DNA from 3 places in the Streptosporangium nanhuense genome. Region 3 is predicted to be linked to each of the others. Evidence: riboswitches for the same ligand, from Rfam matches in the RefSeq annotation. Region 3 holds a riboswitch; each other region holds the start of a gene.
The links. A riboswitch is a leader RNA that binds a small molecule or an ion and turns the genes downstream of it on or off. The one in region 3 is predicted to bind S-adenosylmethionine.

Region 1: linked by a shared signal. The riboswitch ahead of thrC (threonine synthase) and the one ahead of AC5L38_RS15640 (aminotransferase class V-fold PLP-dependent enzyme) in region 3 are both predicted to bind S-adenosylmethionine.
Region 2: linked by a shared signal. The riboswitch ahead of AC5L38_RS37055 (glutathione S-transferase C-terminal domain-containing protein) and the one ahead of AC5L38_RS15640 (aminotransferase class V-fold PLP-dependent enzyme) in region 3 are both predicted to bind S-adenosylmethionine.

What each region holds. Positions count from the first base shown of each region.
Region 1 is NZ_JCADBG010000044.1:1,879-6,183, reverse strand. Features, by position in the region: gene AC5L38_RS42305 (RNA polymerase sigma factor) at 1-184, shown strand, start outside; gene AC5L38_RS42300 (S1 family peptidase) at 455-1,996, shown strand; SAM riboswitch class I at 2,239-2,379, shown strand; gene thrC (threonine synthase) at 2,394-3,686, shown strand; gene AC5L38_RS42290 (MoaD/ThiS family protein) at 3,709-3,984, shown strand.
Region 2 is NZ_JCADBG010000027.1:33,944-38,248, forward strand. Features, by position in the region: gene AC5L38_RS37040 (ATP-binding cassette domain-containing protein) at 1-334, shown strand, start outside; gene AC5L38_RS37045 (ABC transporter permease) at 327-1,088, shown strand; gene AC5L38_RS37050 (DUF402 domain-containing protein) at 1,200-1,721, opposite strand; SAM riboswitch class IV at 1,774-1,886, shown strand; gene AC5L38_RS37055 (glutathione S-transferase C-terminal domain-containing protein) at 1,926-2,861, shown strand; gene AC5L38_RS37060 (FAD/NAD(P)-binding protein) at 2,858-4,305, shown strand, end outside.
Region 3 is NZ_JCADBG010000007.1:101,096-105,400, forward strand. Features, by position in the region: gene AC5L38_RS15635 (NADH-quinone oxidoreductase subunit D) at 1-475, opposite strand, end outside; gene AC5L38_RS15640 (aminotransferase class V-fold PLP-dependent enzyme) at 493-1,800, opposite strand; SAM riboswitch class IV at 1,853-1,968, opposite strand; gene AC5L38_RS15645 (TerC family protein) at 2,201-3,058, shown strand; gene AC5L38_RS15650 (cytochrome P450) at 3,086-4,285, shown strand.

The sequences.
Region 1 (4,305 bases), on a different contig from region 3:
GATGGAGGCGCTGGAGGCCGAGAAGCCTGACCTGGCCCAGGCGCTGGTGCTGCGCGACATCTGCCAGCTCGACTACAACGAGGTGGCCGAGCAGCTGCGCATCCCGCTGGGCACCGCCAAGTCGCGCATCCACCAGGCGCGCAAGTACGTCCAGGGCGCCCTGGGCGACGCCTACGGCTTCTGAGGCGGACGCCCGTCCTTCCCGGCCGGGCGCGGGAGGCTGAGCGGCTGCCCCTCCCTCCCGGGCAGGGCTCCCCGGCCGAGGCCGCGGTGGGTCCGAGCGGTGCCGGGCCCGGAACGGCCGGTGGGAGCCGTTCGAGAACGCCCTCCGCGTGGCGCGCGGCTTCGACGACCTCACCTGATCTAGGGTGGCGTTGCCCACGTCACGTGATCGATCGGTGACAGATGGCCATCTCCCCTCACGCTCTGAAAGCCGAGGTCGAGGAGAGATCACATGCCCCGCAGACACGCTGTCACCACGGCATGCGTCCTGACGGTCACCGCGCTCGCCCTGGCCGCCCTGCCGGCCGGTGCCCAACGCGAGGCGAGGGGTGTCCCCGCCGCGGTCGGCACCCCGTCCGCGGCCACCGCCGTGCCGGTCGTGTCGGGCGCGTTGCAACCGCCGCCGGGCATGCTGGAGGCGCTTGAGCGCGACCTGGGGCTGACCCCGGCCCAGGCCCGGGCCCGCCTGCTCAACGAGGCCCGCCTGACCCCCATCGCGCTGCAGATGAGCAGGAGGCTCGGCCCCGATTTCGGCGGCACCTGGCTCCGGGGGAACAGCGCGCACACCCTGGTGGTGGCCACCACCGACGCCGCCGACATCCCCGAGATCCTCGCCGCGGGAGCCGCGGCCGAGGTCGTCCCCAGGTCGCTGGCGGAGCTCTCGGAGATCAAGAAGGAGCTCGACACCACGTTGCCGCCGCAGCCGCTCGTGTCGAGCGCTCGCTTCGTCGACGTGAAGAGCAACAAGGTGGTCGTCCTCTCCTCGAAACCCGAGGACGCCCAGAACTTCGTCGAGAGCACGGGGGTGAGCTCGGAGGCGGTGGTCGTGCTGCCCAGCACCGAGTTCCCCCTGCCCCTGTACGACCTGGTGGGCGGCACCGCCTACTACATCGGCGTCACCAGCCGATGCTCGGTCGGCTTCTCCGTTCTCAAGGGCACCCAGGACGGCTTCGTCAGCGCGGGCCACTGCGGCAGGACGGGCGAGACCACGACCGGCTACAACCGCGTCGCCCAGGGCACCTTCCGGGGATCGTCCTTCCCGGTCAACGACTACTCCTGGATCGCGGCCAACGCCAACTGGACGGCCACCCCGGCGGTGGACAACGGCGAGGGCGGCACCGTGCCCGTCGCCGGCGCCCGCGTCGCCATCGAGGGGGCCTCGGTCTGCCGGTCCGGCTCCACCACCGACTGGCACTGCGGCCTCATCCAGCAGCGCGACGCCAGCGTCACCTACCCCCAGGGCACCGTCCTCCAGCTGACCCGCACCAACGTCTGCGCGGAACCCGGCGACTCCGGCGGCTCCTTCATCTCCATCGACCAGGCCCAGGGCGTCACCTCCGGCGGCTCGGGCAACTGCAGCCAGGGCGGCACCACCTACTTCCAGCCGGTCGGCGAGATCCTCACCGCCTACGGCCTGGACCTGAGGACCACCGCGGGCAACCCGCCGCCGCCGGTCACGGGCACCTGCACCGGCTTCCCGAACACCTACACCGGCACCCTGGCCGTCGGCCAGTCCGCCTACCAGCCCCGGAACCTGTACTACCGGTCGACCGTCAGGGGCGTCCACCACGGCTGCCTGGACGGCGCCGACGGCACCGACTTCGATCTGTACCTGCAGAAGTGGAACGGCACGGGCTGGCCGGTCGTCGCCACCTCCAACGGCGCGGGCCCCGACGAGAAGATCTCCTACACCGGCACGGCCGGTTACTACCGCTACCGGGTGTTCTCCGCGGGCGGCTCCGGCCGATACACGCTGGGGTTCAGCGTGCCGTGACCGCTCCGGCGGGCCGTCTCCGGCGGGCCGCTTCCGGCGGGCCGCTTCCGGCGGCGACGAGAGGGAAGGGGCGAGGCCCCCGCCGTCCAGTTCGCGTGCCGAGTGCCGCGCGACCGGGGCTCCGGATCCGATTGTCCGCTGGATAACACGCTGTGTCTCGCACAGTGAGACAAGGAGTCAGGAGGGCGGCAGGGCGAGGTAGAGTGCTTGGGACCTGCGCGTCAGGTTCCTAACTGAATATTTGCTCATCCAGAGGGGTGGAGGGACCGGCCCTGCGAAGCCCCGGCAACCATCCCGGTTCAAGACTCGTTATCTGAACGAGGTCGGCCGGGACAGGTGCCAATTCCGGTCTGCGACCAGGGTGGTCCAGACGAAGATGAGGGAAAGGCCTCGCTTCATGGCGCTCGCAACCACTGAGAACACCACCACCTCGACCGGCCGTGCCGACGACGCGCGTGACCCGCGCTTCGGCCCCGCCGTCGCCCTCTCCTGCCGAGAGTGCGGTGCCCGCTACGACCTCGGCCCCAGCTTCGCCTGTATCGAGTGTTTCGGGCCCCTTGAGATCGCGTACGACTTCGGGCGTGTGACCCGGGAGCGGATCGCCGAGGGGCCGACCAACATCTGGCGCTACCGCTCGCTGCTGCCCGTCCCCGAGGACGTGGCCACCAAGCCCAACATGGCGCCCGGCTGGACCAAGCTCGTCAACGCCGGCAACCTCGCCCGCGAGCTGGGCATCCGCTCCCTGCACGTGAAGGACGACTCCGGCAACCCCACGCACTCCTTCAAGGACCGCGTGGTGGCCATCGCCGTCGAGGCCGCCCGCAACTTCGGCTTCCACACCCTGTCCTGCTCCTCCACCGGCAACCTGGCCGGCGCCGTGACCGCCGCCGCCGCGCGGGCCGGGCTGGACGCCTGCGTGTTCATCCCCTCCGACCTGGAGCAGGCCAAGATCGTCATGGCCTCCGTGTACGGCGGCAGGCTCATCGGCATCGAGGGCACCTACGACGACGTGAACCGCTTCTGCTCCGAGCTCATCGGCGACGAGCTGGGTGACCAGTGGGGCTTCGTCAACGTCAACCTCCGGCCGTACTACGCGGAGGGGTCCAAGACCCTGGCCTACGAGATCGCCGAGCAGCTCGGCTGGCGCATCCCCGACCAGATCGTCATCCCGGTCGCGTCGGGCTCGCAGCTGACGAAGGTCGACAAGGGCTTCAAGGAGCTGATCCAGCTCGGCCTGGTCGAGGACAAGCCCTACAAGATCTTCGCGGCCCAGGCCGAGGGGTGCTCCCCGGTCTCCGCCGCCTACAAGGCGGGCCACGACGTGATCCGCCCGGTCAAGCCGGACACGATCGCCAAGTCGCTGGCGATCGGCAACCCGGCCGACGGCCCGTACGTCCTGGACATCGCCCGCCGCACCGGCGGCGCGGTCGAGGACGTCACCGACGCCGAGATCGTCGACGCGATCCGGCTGCTGGCCAGGACCGAGGGCATCTTCGCCGAGACCGCCGGAGGCGTGGTCGTCGGAGTGCTGCGCAAGCTGGTCGCCTCGGGCAGGCTCGACCCCGACGCCGAGACCGTGGTCCTCAACACCGGCGACGGTCTCAAGACCCTCGACGCGGTGGCCGCGGAGGCCCGCCCGACCGCGGTGATTCGACCTTCTCTTGACGCATTCCGTGCGGCTATCGCCTAGAAATCGTGAAAGGTACTGAATTATGAGCGTTTCTGTGCGGATTCCGACGATTCTCCGGACTTACACCGATGGTGCCGCCGAGGTGAACGGAGAGGGGGAGACCCTGCGCGATGTTCTTCAGAAGCTCGACGCGGACTTCCCGGGGATCGGTGCCCGGATTCTTGATGAATCGGGAAAGATCCGACGTTTTGTCAACGTCTATGTCGGGGATGAGGACGTTCGTTTCGTCGACAACCTCGACACGGCCACGCCCTCCGGCGCCCAGGTCTCCATCATCCCGGCGGTGGCCGGAGGCTGATTCTCCCGCCCCGGCGCGGCCCTGACGGCCCCGCGCCGCCCCCGGGGCGTCCGCGACTCCACGGCACCCGCCCGGCTCCGGCCGGGCGGGTGCCGTCTTTTGTGACGCAGGCTCATATTTGTGGGATAGATAGGGAATGTAACCCTTAACTAACTAATAGTGATAGTGAAAGTTTGTTCTCGTACTAAAAGCTCTCGTAAAGCAGTAGTTTGGTGCTTGACTCTGTTGCCCTACCGGTTCCCACAGGTATGGTCGGAACGATCGACGTGGCGAAGTCCGCCCGGAGATTGAGGACTTCGCGAGAGGAATGGGCGTCGTCCT
Region 2 (4,305 bases), on a different contig from region 3:
GCTCGACGGCGGGAGGGTGGTGGCGGAGGGCACCGCCGACGAGCTCAAGGCGAGGGTCGCCGCCTGGCGGCTGGACCTCGTCCTGGCCGACGCCCGGTCGTTCGCCGAGGTGACGCGCCTTCTCGGGGCGCGTGCCGTCCACACCGATCCCGGCAGGCTGACCGTCGGGGCGGCCACGGACGGGAGCGCCGCGGGGATCCGTGCCCTGCTGGACGAGGTGGACCCGGGGCGTTCGGCGGTCGAGAGGTTCACCGTGCGGGGCGCCACGCTCGACGACGCGTTCCTCGCGCTGACGAACAGGGAGCTGAAGGACGGGGAGCGGGCCGGTGTCTGACCTTGCCGCCTGGGTCGCCTGGCCGGTCATGACCGGCCGTGCCGTCCGCCTGTCGCTGCGCAACCTCGACGCGCTGCTCACCTCGTTCCTGATGCCCGTCCTGGTCATGCTGCTGTTCGTCTACCTGTTCGGCGGCGCGATCCAGACCGGCGTCGACTACGTCACCTACGCCGTCCCCGGCATCCTCGTCATGTGCGCCTCCTACGGAGCCTCGCTCACCGCGGTCGCCGTCAGCCATGACATGAGCCGGGGGATCGTCGACAGGTTCAGGTCGATGGACGTCGGCGGCGGGGCGTTCCTGGGCGGGCACGTGGCCGCCAGCACCGTGCGCAACCTCACCTCGCTCGCCATCGTGTTCGCCGTCGCGTTCCTGCTCGGCTTCCGGGCGGAGGCGGGCCTGGCCGGCTGGGCCGCGGCGACGGGCGTCCTGGTGGTGTTCGTGCTGGCCGTCTCCGCGGTCTCGGCCGTGGTCGGCCTGCTGTCCAGGACGCCGGAGGCGGCGGGCGGCTTCACCTTCCTGGTGATGTTCCTGCCCTACCCGAGCAGCGCCTTCGTCCCGGTGCACACCATGCCCGCGTGGCTGCACGGGTTCGCGGAGAACCAGCCGGCCACGCCGATCATCGAGTCCGTGCGCGGTCTGCTGCTCGACCGGCCGGTGGGGAGCGACCCGTGGAAGGCGCTGGCCTGGTGCGGCGGCTTCCTGCTGGTCTCGGCGGTCCTCTCCGGCAGGCTGTTCCGCAACCGCACCCGCTGAGACCGCGAGAGGGCGGGGGAGTGCCGGGGGCCGTGCCGGAAGGGCGCCCCCGGCACTGCCGTCCGTACGGGACGCGCCGCGCCGGACCCCGGACGATCGAACGGCCGGGGCTCAGGTGACCAGGGCGAGCCAGCGCGGCGCGGCGCCGAAGGGGGCGGTGCCGGCGCCGACGGCCTCCATCAGCCAGGCGGCCGAGGCGCGGGCGCTCTCCACCACGTCGGACGGGTAGGCGTACTTCACCCGGTGCTCCTCGAACTCGTCCTCATCGTCCAGGAAGACCTTGCTCGGGCGGCCCTTCAGCAGGTTGCGGCGGATCCGGATCACGTCGAGGTCCAGGTCGACCATGGTGACCTCGCCGTCCCTCCACTCCGGCACCGTGGAGATGTCGCAGTAGATCTCGTACTTGTGCGGGGCGGCGTTGAAGGCGGCCGTCCACCAGGCGTCGCGGGGGAAGAGCATCACGAACGGATGCGGCCAGGCGACCGCGTCCCCGTCGCCCTTGTAGCCGCTGGAGTCGGCCACGCAGCCCGTCCACACTCCGTACTCGTCCTCGCCGAGCAGCAGGCCGCGGTGGTGCCAGTGCAGTGATCCGTCGTACTTGCGATAGACCACATTCACGCTCTCATAGGACATTCCCCAACACTAAGGCTTGACAGAGATCTATGTATTTCCTACCTTCTAAATAGGTTAAGAGTGTCAGTGAGAAGCCCCGGCCGGCTGACCGGCAACCCTCGCACCGCGGCGGGGTGCCCCCGGGGGAGACCTGGCGGCACGGTGGGCGTGCCGCAAGCGCGGACCCCCTCACCAGGGTCACCGAGACATGCCCGGGAGTGCCACATGTCGAAGACCAGCACACTGAACCACGCGAGCCCCGTCGACCTCGGCACCCACGGCCACTACCGGCCCGGTGGCAGGCCCGGCCCGCGCTACCCCTTCCAGGGGCGCATCGGCACACCCGCCTTCCCCGCCGAGCCGGGCCGCTACCACCTCTACGTCGCGGCGGTCTGTCCGTACGCGCAGCGCGCGGCCATCGTGCGCTCCCTCAAGGGACTCCAGGACGTGGTCTCGCTCTCCTACGTCGACGACGAGCGCGACGGCCGCGGGTGGGCGTTCCGCGAGCGGCGCGGCGCCGACCCGGTCAACGGGTTCACCATCCTGCGGCAGGCGTACGAGGCGACCGAGCCCGGCTTCGACGGGCACGTCTCGGTGCCGGTCCTGTGGGACAGGACGACCGGCCGCATCGTCAGCAACAACTTCCCCGACATCACGATCGACCTGGCCACCCGGTTCGGCGGCGACCCCGAGGCCGACCTCTACCCCGAGGAGCTCAGGCCGGAGATCGACGAGCTCAACACGAGGATCCACGACATCGTCAACACGGCGGCGGGCCGCGTGGCGGCGGCCACCACCGAGACCGCGTACACCGAGGCGCGCGCGTCCGTGGTCGCCTTCCTCGATGAGCTGGACGACCGCCTGGCCGACCGCAGGTTCCTGTTCGGCTCGGGGATCACCGAGCCGGACGTGCGGCTCTGGCCGACCCTGCTCCGCTTCGACCTGAGCGACAACCCGGCGGCCAGGATCAGCGAGCGCCCGCTGACCGCCTTCCCCAACCTGTGGGACTACGCCAGGGACCTGTACGCCCACCCCGCCTTCCGCGAGAACACCGACTTCACGGCCATCTCCCCCTGGAAGGGCGAGACCGACGCCTGGCGGATCCCGGTCGAGCCACTGCGCGCCGACTGGGACCAGCCGCACCGCAGAGCCGCCGTATGAGCGCCTCGATCGCCGTCGTCGGCGCGGGGCCGACGGGCACCTGCCTGGTGGAGCGCATCTGCGCCAACGCCGCCGACCTGCTCGGCTGGCCGTCGCTGGACGTCCACGTGATCGACCCCCACCCGCCGGGCGGCGGGCGCGTCTGGCGCCACGACCAGCCGGACCTGCTCTGGATGAACTCCGCCGCCGCCGACGTGACGCTCTTCACCGACGAGTCGGTGCGCTGCGAGGGGCCGATCCGGCCAGGACCCACGCTGGCCGAGTGGCTCGGCGGCGACCCGGGCCGGTTCGCCTCCCGCCCGGTGCAGAACGGCTACCTCTCCCACGTCTTCCGGCAGGCGGTGGCGAACGCCCCGCGCGGCGTCCGGGTGCACGTGCACGACGCCCGCGCCGTCGACCTCGCCGACGTCCCCGGCGGCCAGGTGGTGACGCTGGAGGACGGCCGGACGATCGAGGCGGACGCGGTGATCCTGGCCCAGGGGCACGGCGACGTGACCCCGACCAGGGAGGAGGGCGCGCTGGCCGGCCTGGCGGCGCGCGCGGGGCTGCGCTACCTGCCCACCGGCTACGCGGCGGACCTCGACCTGGACGGCATCCCCGCCGGGGAACCGGTGATCATGCGGGGGATGGGGCTGGCCTTCGTCGACCTGATGGTGCTGCTCACCTCGGGCCGGGGCGGCCGGTTCGTCCGCGAGTACGACGGGGAGCTGGTCTACCTGCCCAACGGGCGCGAGCCGCTCCTGCACGTGGGGTCGCGGCGCGGCGTGCCGTACCACTCCAAGACCGGTTACCCCTTCACGGGCACCCGCCCGCCGGTGCCGCGCTTCCTCACCCGCGAGGCGCTGGGCGAGGGGCCGTGGGACTTCCGCAGGGACGTGTGGCCGCTGGTCGCCAAGGAGCTGGCCTTCGCGTACTACCACGAGCTCGTCACCGCCCACCCCGGGCGCGCCAAGCGGGGATGGGCGGAGTTCGAGGAGGTCTACGCGGCCGAGGAGTGGCGCAGTCTCGGGATGCGCAAACTGATCCGCGAGACCGTGCCTCGGCACCTCGACCGGCTCGACTTCGACCGGCTCGACCGGCCGCTGACCGGCATCCGGTTCGGCGACCAGGCGGGCCTGCGGAAGTGGATGCACGGCTATCTCGCCGCCGACCTGCGGCGACGCTCCGACCCCGCGCACAGCGCCGACCACGCGATGATCCTCGGGTTGCTCTCCGTCTACGGCGTCCTCGCCGAGGCGGGCATCTTCGACCCGTGGTTCGGCGGGTTCTTCAGCCACCTCGCCAGCGGCCCGCCGGGACCCCGGCTGGAGGAGCTGCGCGCCCTGGCCAGGGCCGGGGTGGTCACCTTCCTCGGCGCGGACCTCAAGGTCGACCACCACGACGGGCGCTGGCGGGCGCAGAGCCCCACCGTGCCCGGCGGCGTGGCGGCCACCACCCTCGTCGA
Region 3 (4,305 bases):
CCCGGAACGCGTAGAACATCGGGGTGATCGCGCCCAGCTCCAGCGGGTAGGAGCCGAGGAACATCAGGTGGCTGAGCACCCGGTTGAGCTCGGCCATCAGCGTGCGCGTCCAGACCGCCCTGACAGGCACCTCCATGCCGAGCATCCGCTCCACCGCGAGGACGACGCCCAGCTCGTTGGCGAACGCCGACAGCCAGTCGTGCCGGTTGGCCAGCACGATGATCTGCCGGTAGTCGCGCACCTCGAAGAGCTTCTCGGCGCCCCGGTGCATGTAGCCCACGATCGGCTCGGCCGCGCTGATCCGCTCCCCGTCCAGCGTGAGCCGCAGCCGCAGCACGCCGTGCGTGGAGGGGTGCTGCGGTCCGATGTTGAGGATCATGTCCTCGGTCGCGAGCTCCTTGCCGTACGCCCCCCGCACGGCCTCGGCGCCCGCCCCCATTCCCACGTTCAGCTCGCGGGGCGCGCCTTCAGTCATAGGGCCATGCTGTCACGTCAGCCGCGCGAGGCAAGATCCCGCAGGGCCTCGACCAACCGGTCGACGTGCTCGGAGGTCGTGCCGATGCCGATGGAGGCGCGGACGGCGGAGGCGGTGACGTCGTCGCAGCCGCCGTCCTTGGCGCCCAGCAGGTGCCGTACGAAGGGGTGGGCGCAGAACTTGCCGTCGCGGACGCCGATGCCGTAGTCGCCGGACAGGGCCTCGGCGACCTCGCGGGCGGTGAAGCCGTCCACCACGAAGGAGACGATGCCGACGCGCGGGTGGTCCGGGCCCCACAGGGACAGCTCGTGGACGCCGGGGACGGAGGCGAGGCCCGCGCGCAGGCGCCCGAGGAGGCGCTCCTCCTCGCGGACCAGCGGGGTCCAGCCGGTGGCGGTCAGGGCGTCGCAGGCCGCGGCGAGCGCGACGGCGCCCAGCACGTTCGGGGTCCCGGCCTCGTGCCGGGCCTCGGGGTCGTCGTGCCACTCGGTGCCGTCGTCGTTCACGGCCTTCACCGCGCCGCCGCCCCGCAGGTACGGCTCGGCCTCGGCCAGCCAGTCGGAGCGGCCGATCAGCGCGCCGGTGCCGAACGGCGCGTAGAGCTTGTGGCCGGAGAAGACCACGTAGTCCAGGTCGAGCGCCGTCAGGTTGAGGCGGCGGTGCGGGACGAGCTGCGCGGCGTCGACGAGGACGCGGGCCCCGTGGCGGTGGGCGATGTGGGCCAGCGCGGCGATCGGCCAGAGCTCCCCGGTGACGTTGGAGGCGGCGGTCACGACCAGCAGCTTGGGGCCGTCGATCGAGGCGAGGGCGTCGTCGGCGGCCCGGACGGCCTCGCCGGGGAAGGCGGGGGCCGCGAGCCGCACGGCCCGCTCCCAGGGCAGCAGCGAGGCGTGGTGCTCGGTGTCGAAGACCACGGCGGTGGTGCCCTCGGGCAGGCTGCGGGCGAGCAGGTTGGTCGCGTCCGTGGTGTTGCGGGTGAAGATCACCGAGTCGTCGGGCCGGGCGCCGACGAAGGCGCGCACCGTGTGCCTGGCCTGCTCGTAGCGGGCCGTGGTCAGCTGGGACGCGTACCCGGCGCCGCGGTGGACGCTGGAGTAGGCCGGGAGCGCGGCGGCGACGGCGGCGCTCACCGGCTCCAGACAGGGGGCGCTCGCGGCGTAGTCGAGGTTGGCGTAGCGGACGAGCCTGCCGCCCCTGACCGGGACCTCCAGGTCCGAGCCGAGCACGGCCGGGATCGGGCGGTCACCCGGCGTACGGGTCTCGGGGGTGCTCGCGTGAGCGGGGACGAGGCTCTCGGGGGTGCTGAAGATCGTCAGGGTGGACATGCCAGGGCTCCTTCGAGGTCATCGGACCCCAACCCGTGACACAGGTGCCTGGAGCCCGCGCTTGCCCGGCACACCTCGTGCCGGACCAGGTCCTCACCCGGGGCACCCCGCCGCGGACGCGAGGGTTGCCGGCCAGCGAGCCGGGGCTTGTCACTGGCACTCATGACCTACGGGGGAACTATAACCGACACCCCGCGGTGCCTCGCAAGTCCGAAATGTGATCAACCCGATATCAGAGCCTGGACGGGCGCCTTCGGGAGCGCCCGGCGAATTGACAGCGAAGCGTGATGAAGGAGAGGAACTCCGGGCGTCTCCCGGTCGTCCTGGCAGTCAGCCGAAGAAGCGTTCGGGCAGTTGGCCGACGGTGTGTCCCAAGCGCCGACCGACGAAGGAGAAAGCAATGGACTGGGTGACCAACCCGGAGATATGGATAGGGTTCTTCACCCTTGTCGCCCTGGAGATCGTCCTGGGGATCGACAACATCATCTTCATCTCGATCCTGGTGAGCAAGCTCCCGCCCGCGCAGCGTGACAGGGCTCGCAGGCTGGGCCTCGCCGTCGCCCTGATCAGCCGCCTCCTGCTGCTGCTGGCGTTGTCGTGGGTGGTGAGGCTCACAGAACCGATGTTCGAGGTCTTCGGGCAGGGGATATCGGGGCGCGACCTGATCCTGATACTCGGCGGCCTGTTCCTGCTGGGCAAGAGCGTCCACGAGATGCACGGCAGCCTGGAGGGCGACTCGGGCCACTCCGAGGGCAAGGTGGCCGCGTCCTTCACCTCGGTGATCATCCAGATCATGATCCTCGACGTCGTCTTCTCGCTCGACTCGGTGATCACCGCGGTCGGCATGGTCGACGAGCTGGGTGTCATGATCGCGGCCGTCATCGTCTCGGTCATCGTGATGCTGGTCGCCTCCGGGCCGATCAGCCGCTTCGTGGAGCGGCACCCGAGCATCAAGATGCTCGCGCTGTCCTTCCTGGTGCTGATCGGTGTCGTGCTCATCGCCGAGGGGTTCGAGCAGCACATCTCCAAGGGCTACATCTACTTCGCCATGGCGTTCTCGCTGCTGGTGGAGCTGCTGAACATCCGGATGCGCGGCAAGGCGAAGCGCAAGCCGGTCGAGCTGCGAGCCCGCTACGAGGCCGAGGGCGAGGCCGCTCCGGGAACCCCGGAGACCCCGGAGACCCCGGTGGGTCAGGCGGCTCCGTCGGGTCGCGCCGACGAGCCCGCCGAGAGGGGGAAGCCGGACGAACGGGCCTGATCCTGAGCCGGGGATTACGATGCCTACGTGCTCTTTGATCCCTGGAATCCGGAATTCGTCGCCCATCCCTACGACGTCTACGACGAGCTGAGGCGGGAGCGGCCGGTCAGCTTCTTCGAGCCGACCGGCCAGTGGCTGGTGGCCAGGCACGCCGACGTCAACGCGCTGCTGCGGGACCGCAGGCTCGGCCGCTCCTACCTGCACGTGGCCTCGCACCAGGAGTTCGGCAGGCCGGACGACCCCGGGTTCCAGGACCCGTTCTGGCGGGTGATCAGGGCGGGGATGCTCGACGTCGAGCCGCCGGTGCACACCAGGCTCCGGCGGCTGGTGTCGAAGGCGTTCACCCCCCGTATGGTCGAGGCGCTCCGCCCCAAGGTCGCCCGCATGGCCGGGGAGCTGGTGGACGCCTTCGTCGAGCGCGGCGGCGGAGACCTGATCGCCGAGGTCGCCGAGCCGCTCCCGGTCACCGTGATCGCCGAGATGCTCGGCGTCCCCGAGGCCGACCGGCACCTGCTGCGGCCCTGGTCGGCCGACATCTGCGGCATGTACGAGCTCCAGCCGTCGGTCGAGGCCCAGCACACGGCCGTACGGGCGGCCGAGGAGTTCTCCGCCTACCTCGTCGAGCTGGCCCGCGCCCGCAGGGCCGACCCCGGTGACGACCTGATCAGCGCGCTCGCCCTGGTGGCCGACGAGGGTGACAGGCTCACCGAGGAGGAGCTGGTCGGCACCTGCGTGCTGCTGCTCAACGCCGGGCACGAGGCCACCGTCAACGTCACCGGCAACGGCTGGTGGTCGCTGTTCCGCAACCCGGCCGAGCTGGACCGGCTCCGCGCCGACCACGCGCTGCTGCCCACGGCGGTCGAGGAGCTGATGCGCTGGGACACCCCGCTGCAGATGTTCGAGCGCTGGGTGCTGGAGGACGTCTCGGTGGGCGGGGTCGACATCCCGCGCGGCGCCGAGGTGGCGCTGCTGTTCGGCTCGGCCAACCGCGACCCCGAGGTCTTCGCCGACCCCGCCCGCCTGGACGTGGGCCGGGCCGACAACCCGCACATCTCCTTCGGCGCCGGCATCCACTTCTGCCTGGGGGCGCCGCTGGCCAGGGTCGAGCTGATCGAGTCCTTCGGCGCCCTGCTGCGCAGAGCGCCGAAGATGGAGCTCGCCGCCGAGCCCTCCTGGGGCCCGGGCTACGTCATCCGGGGCCTGACCTCCCTCGATGTGCGGGTCTGAGAACCTGCCGAATCCCGGCC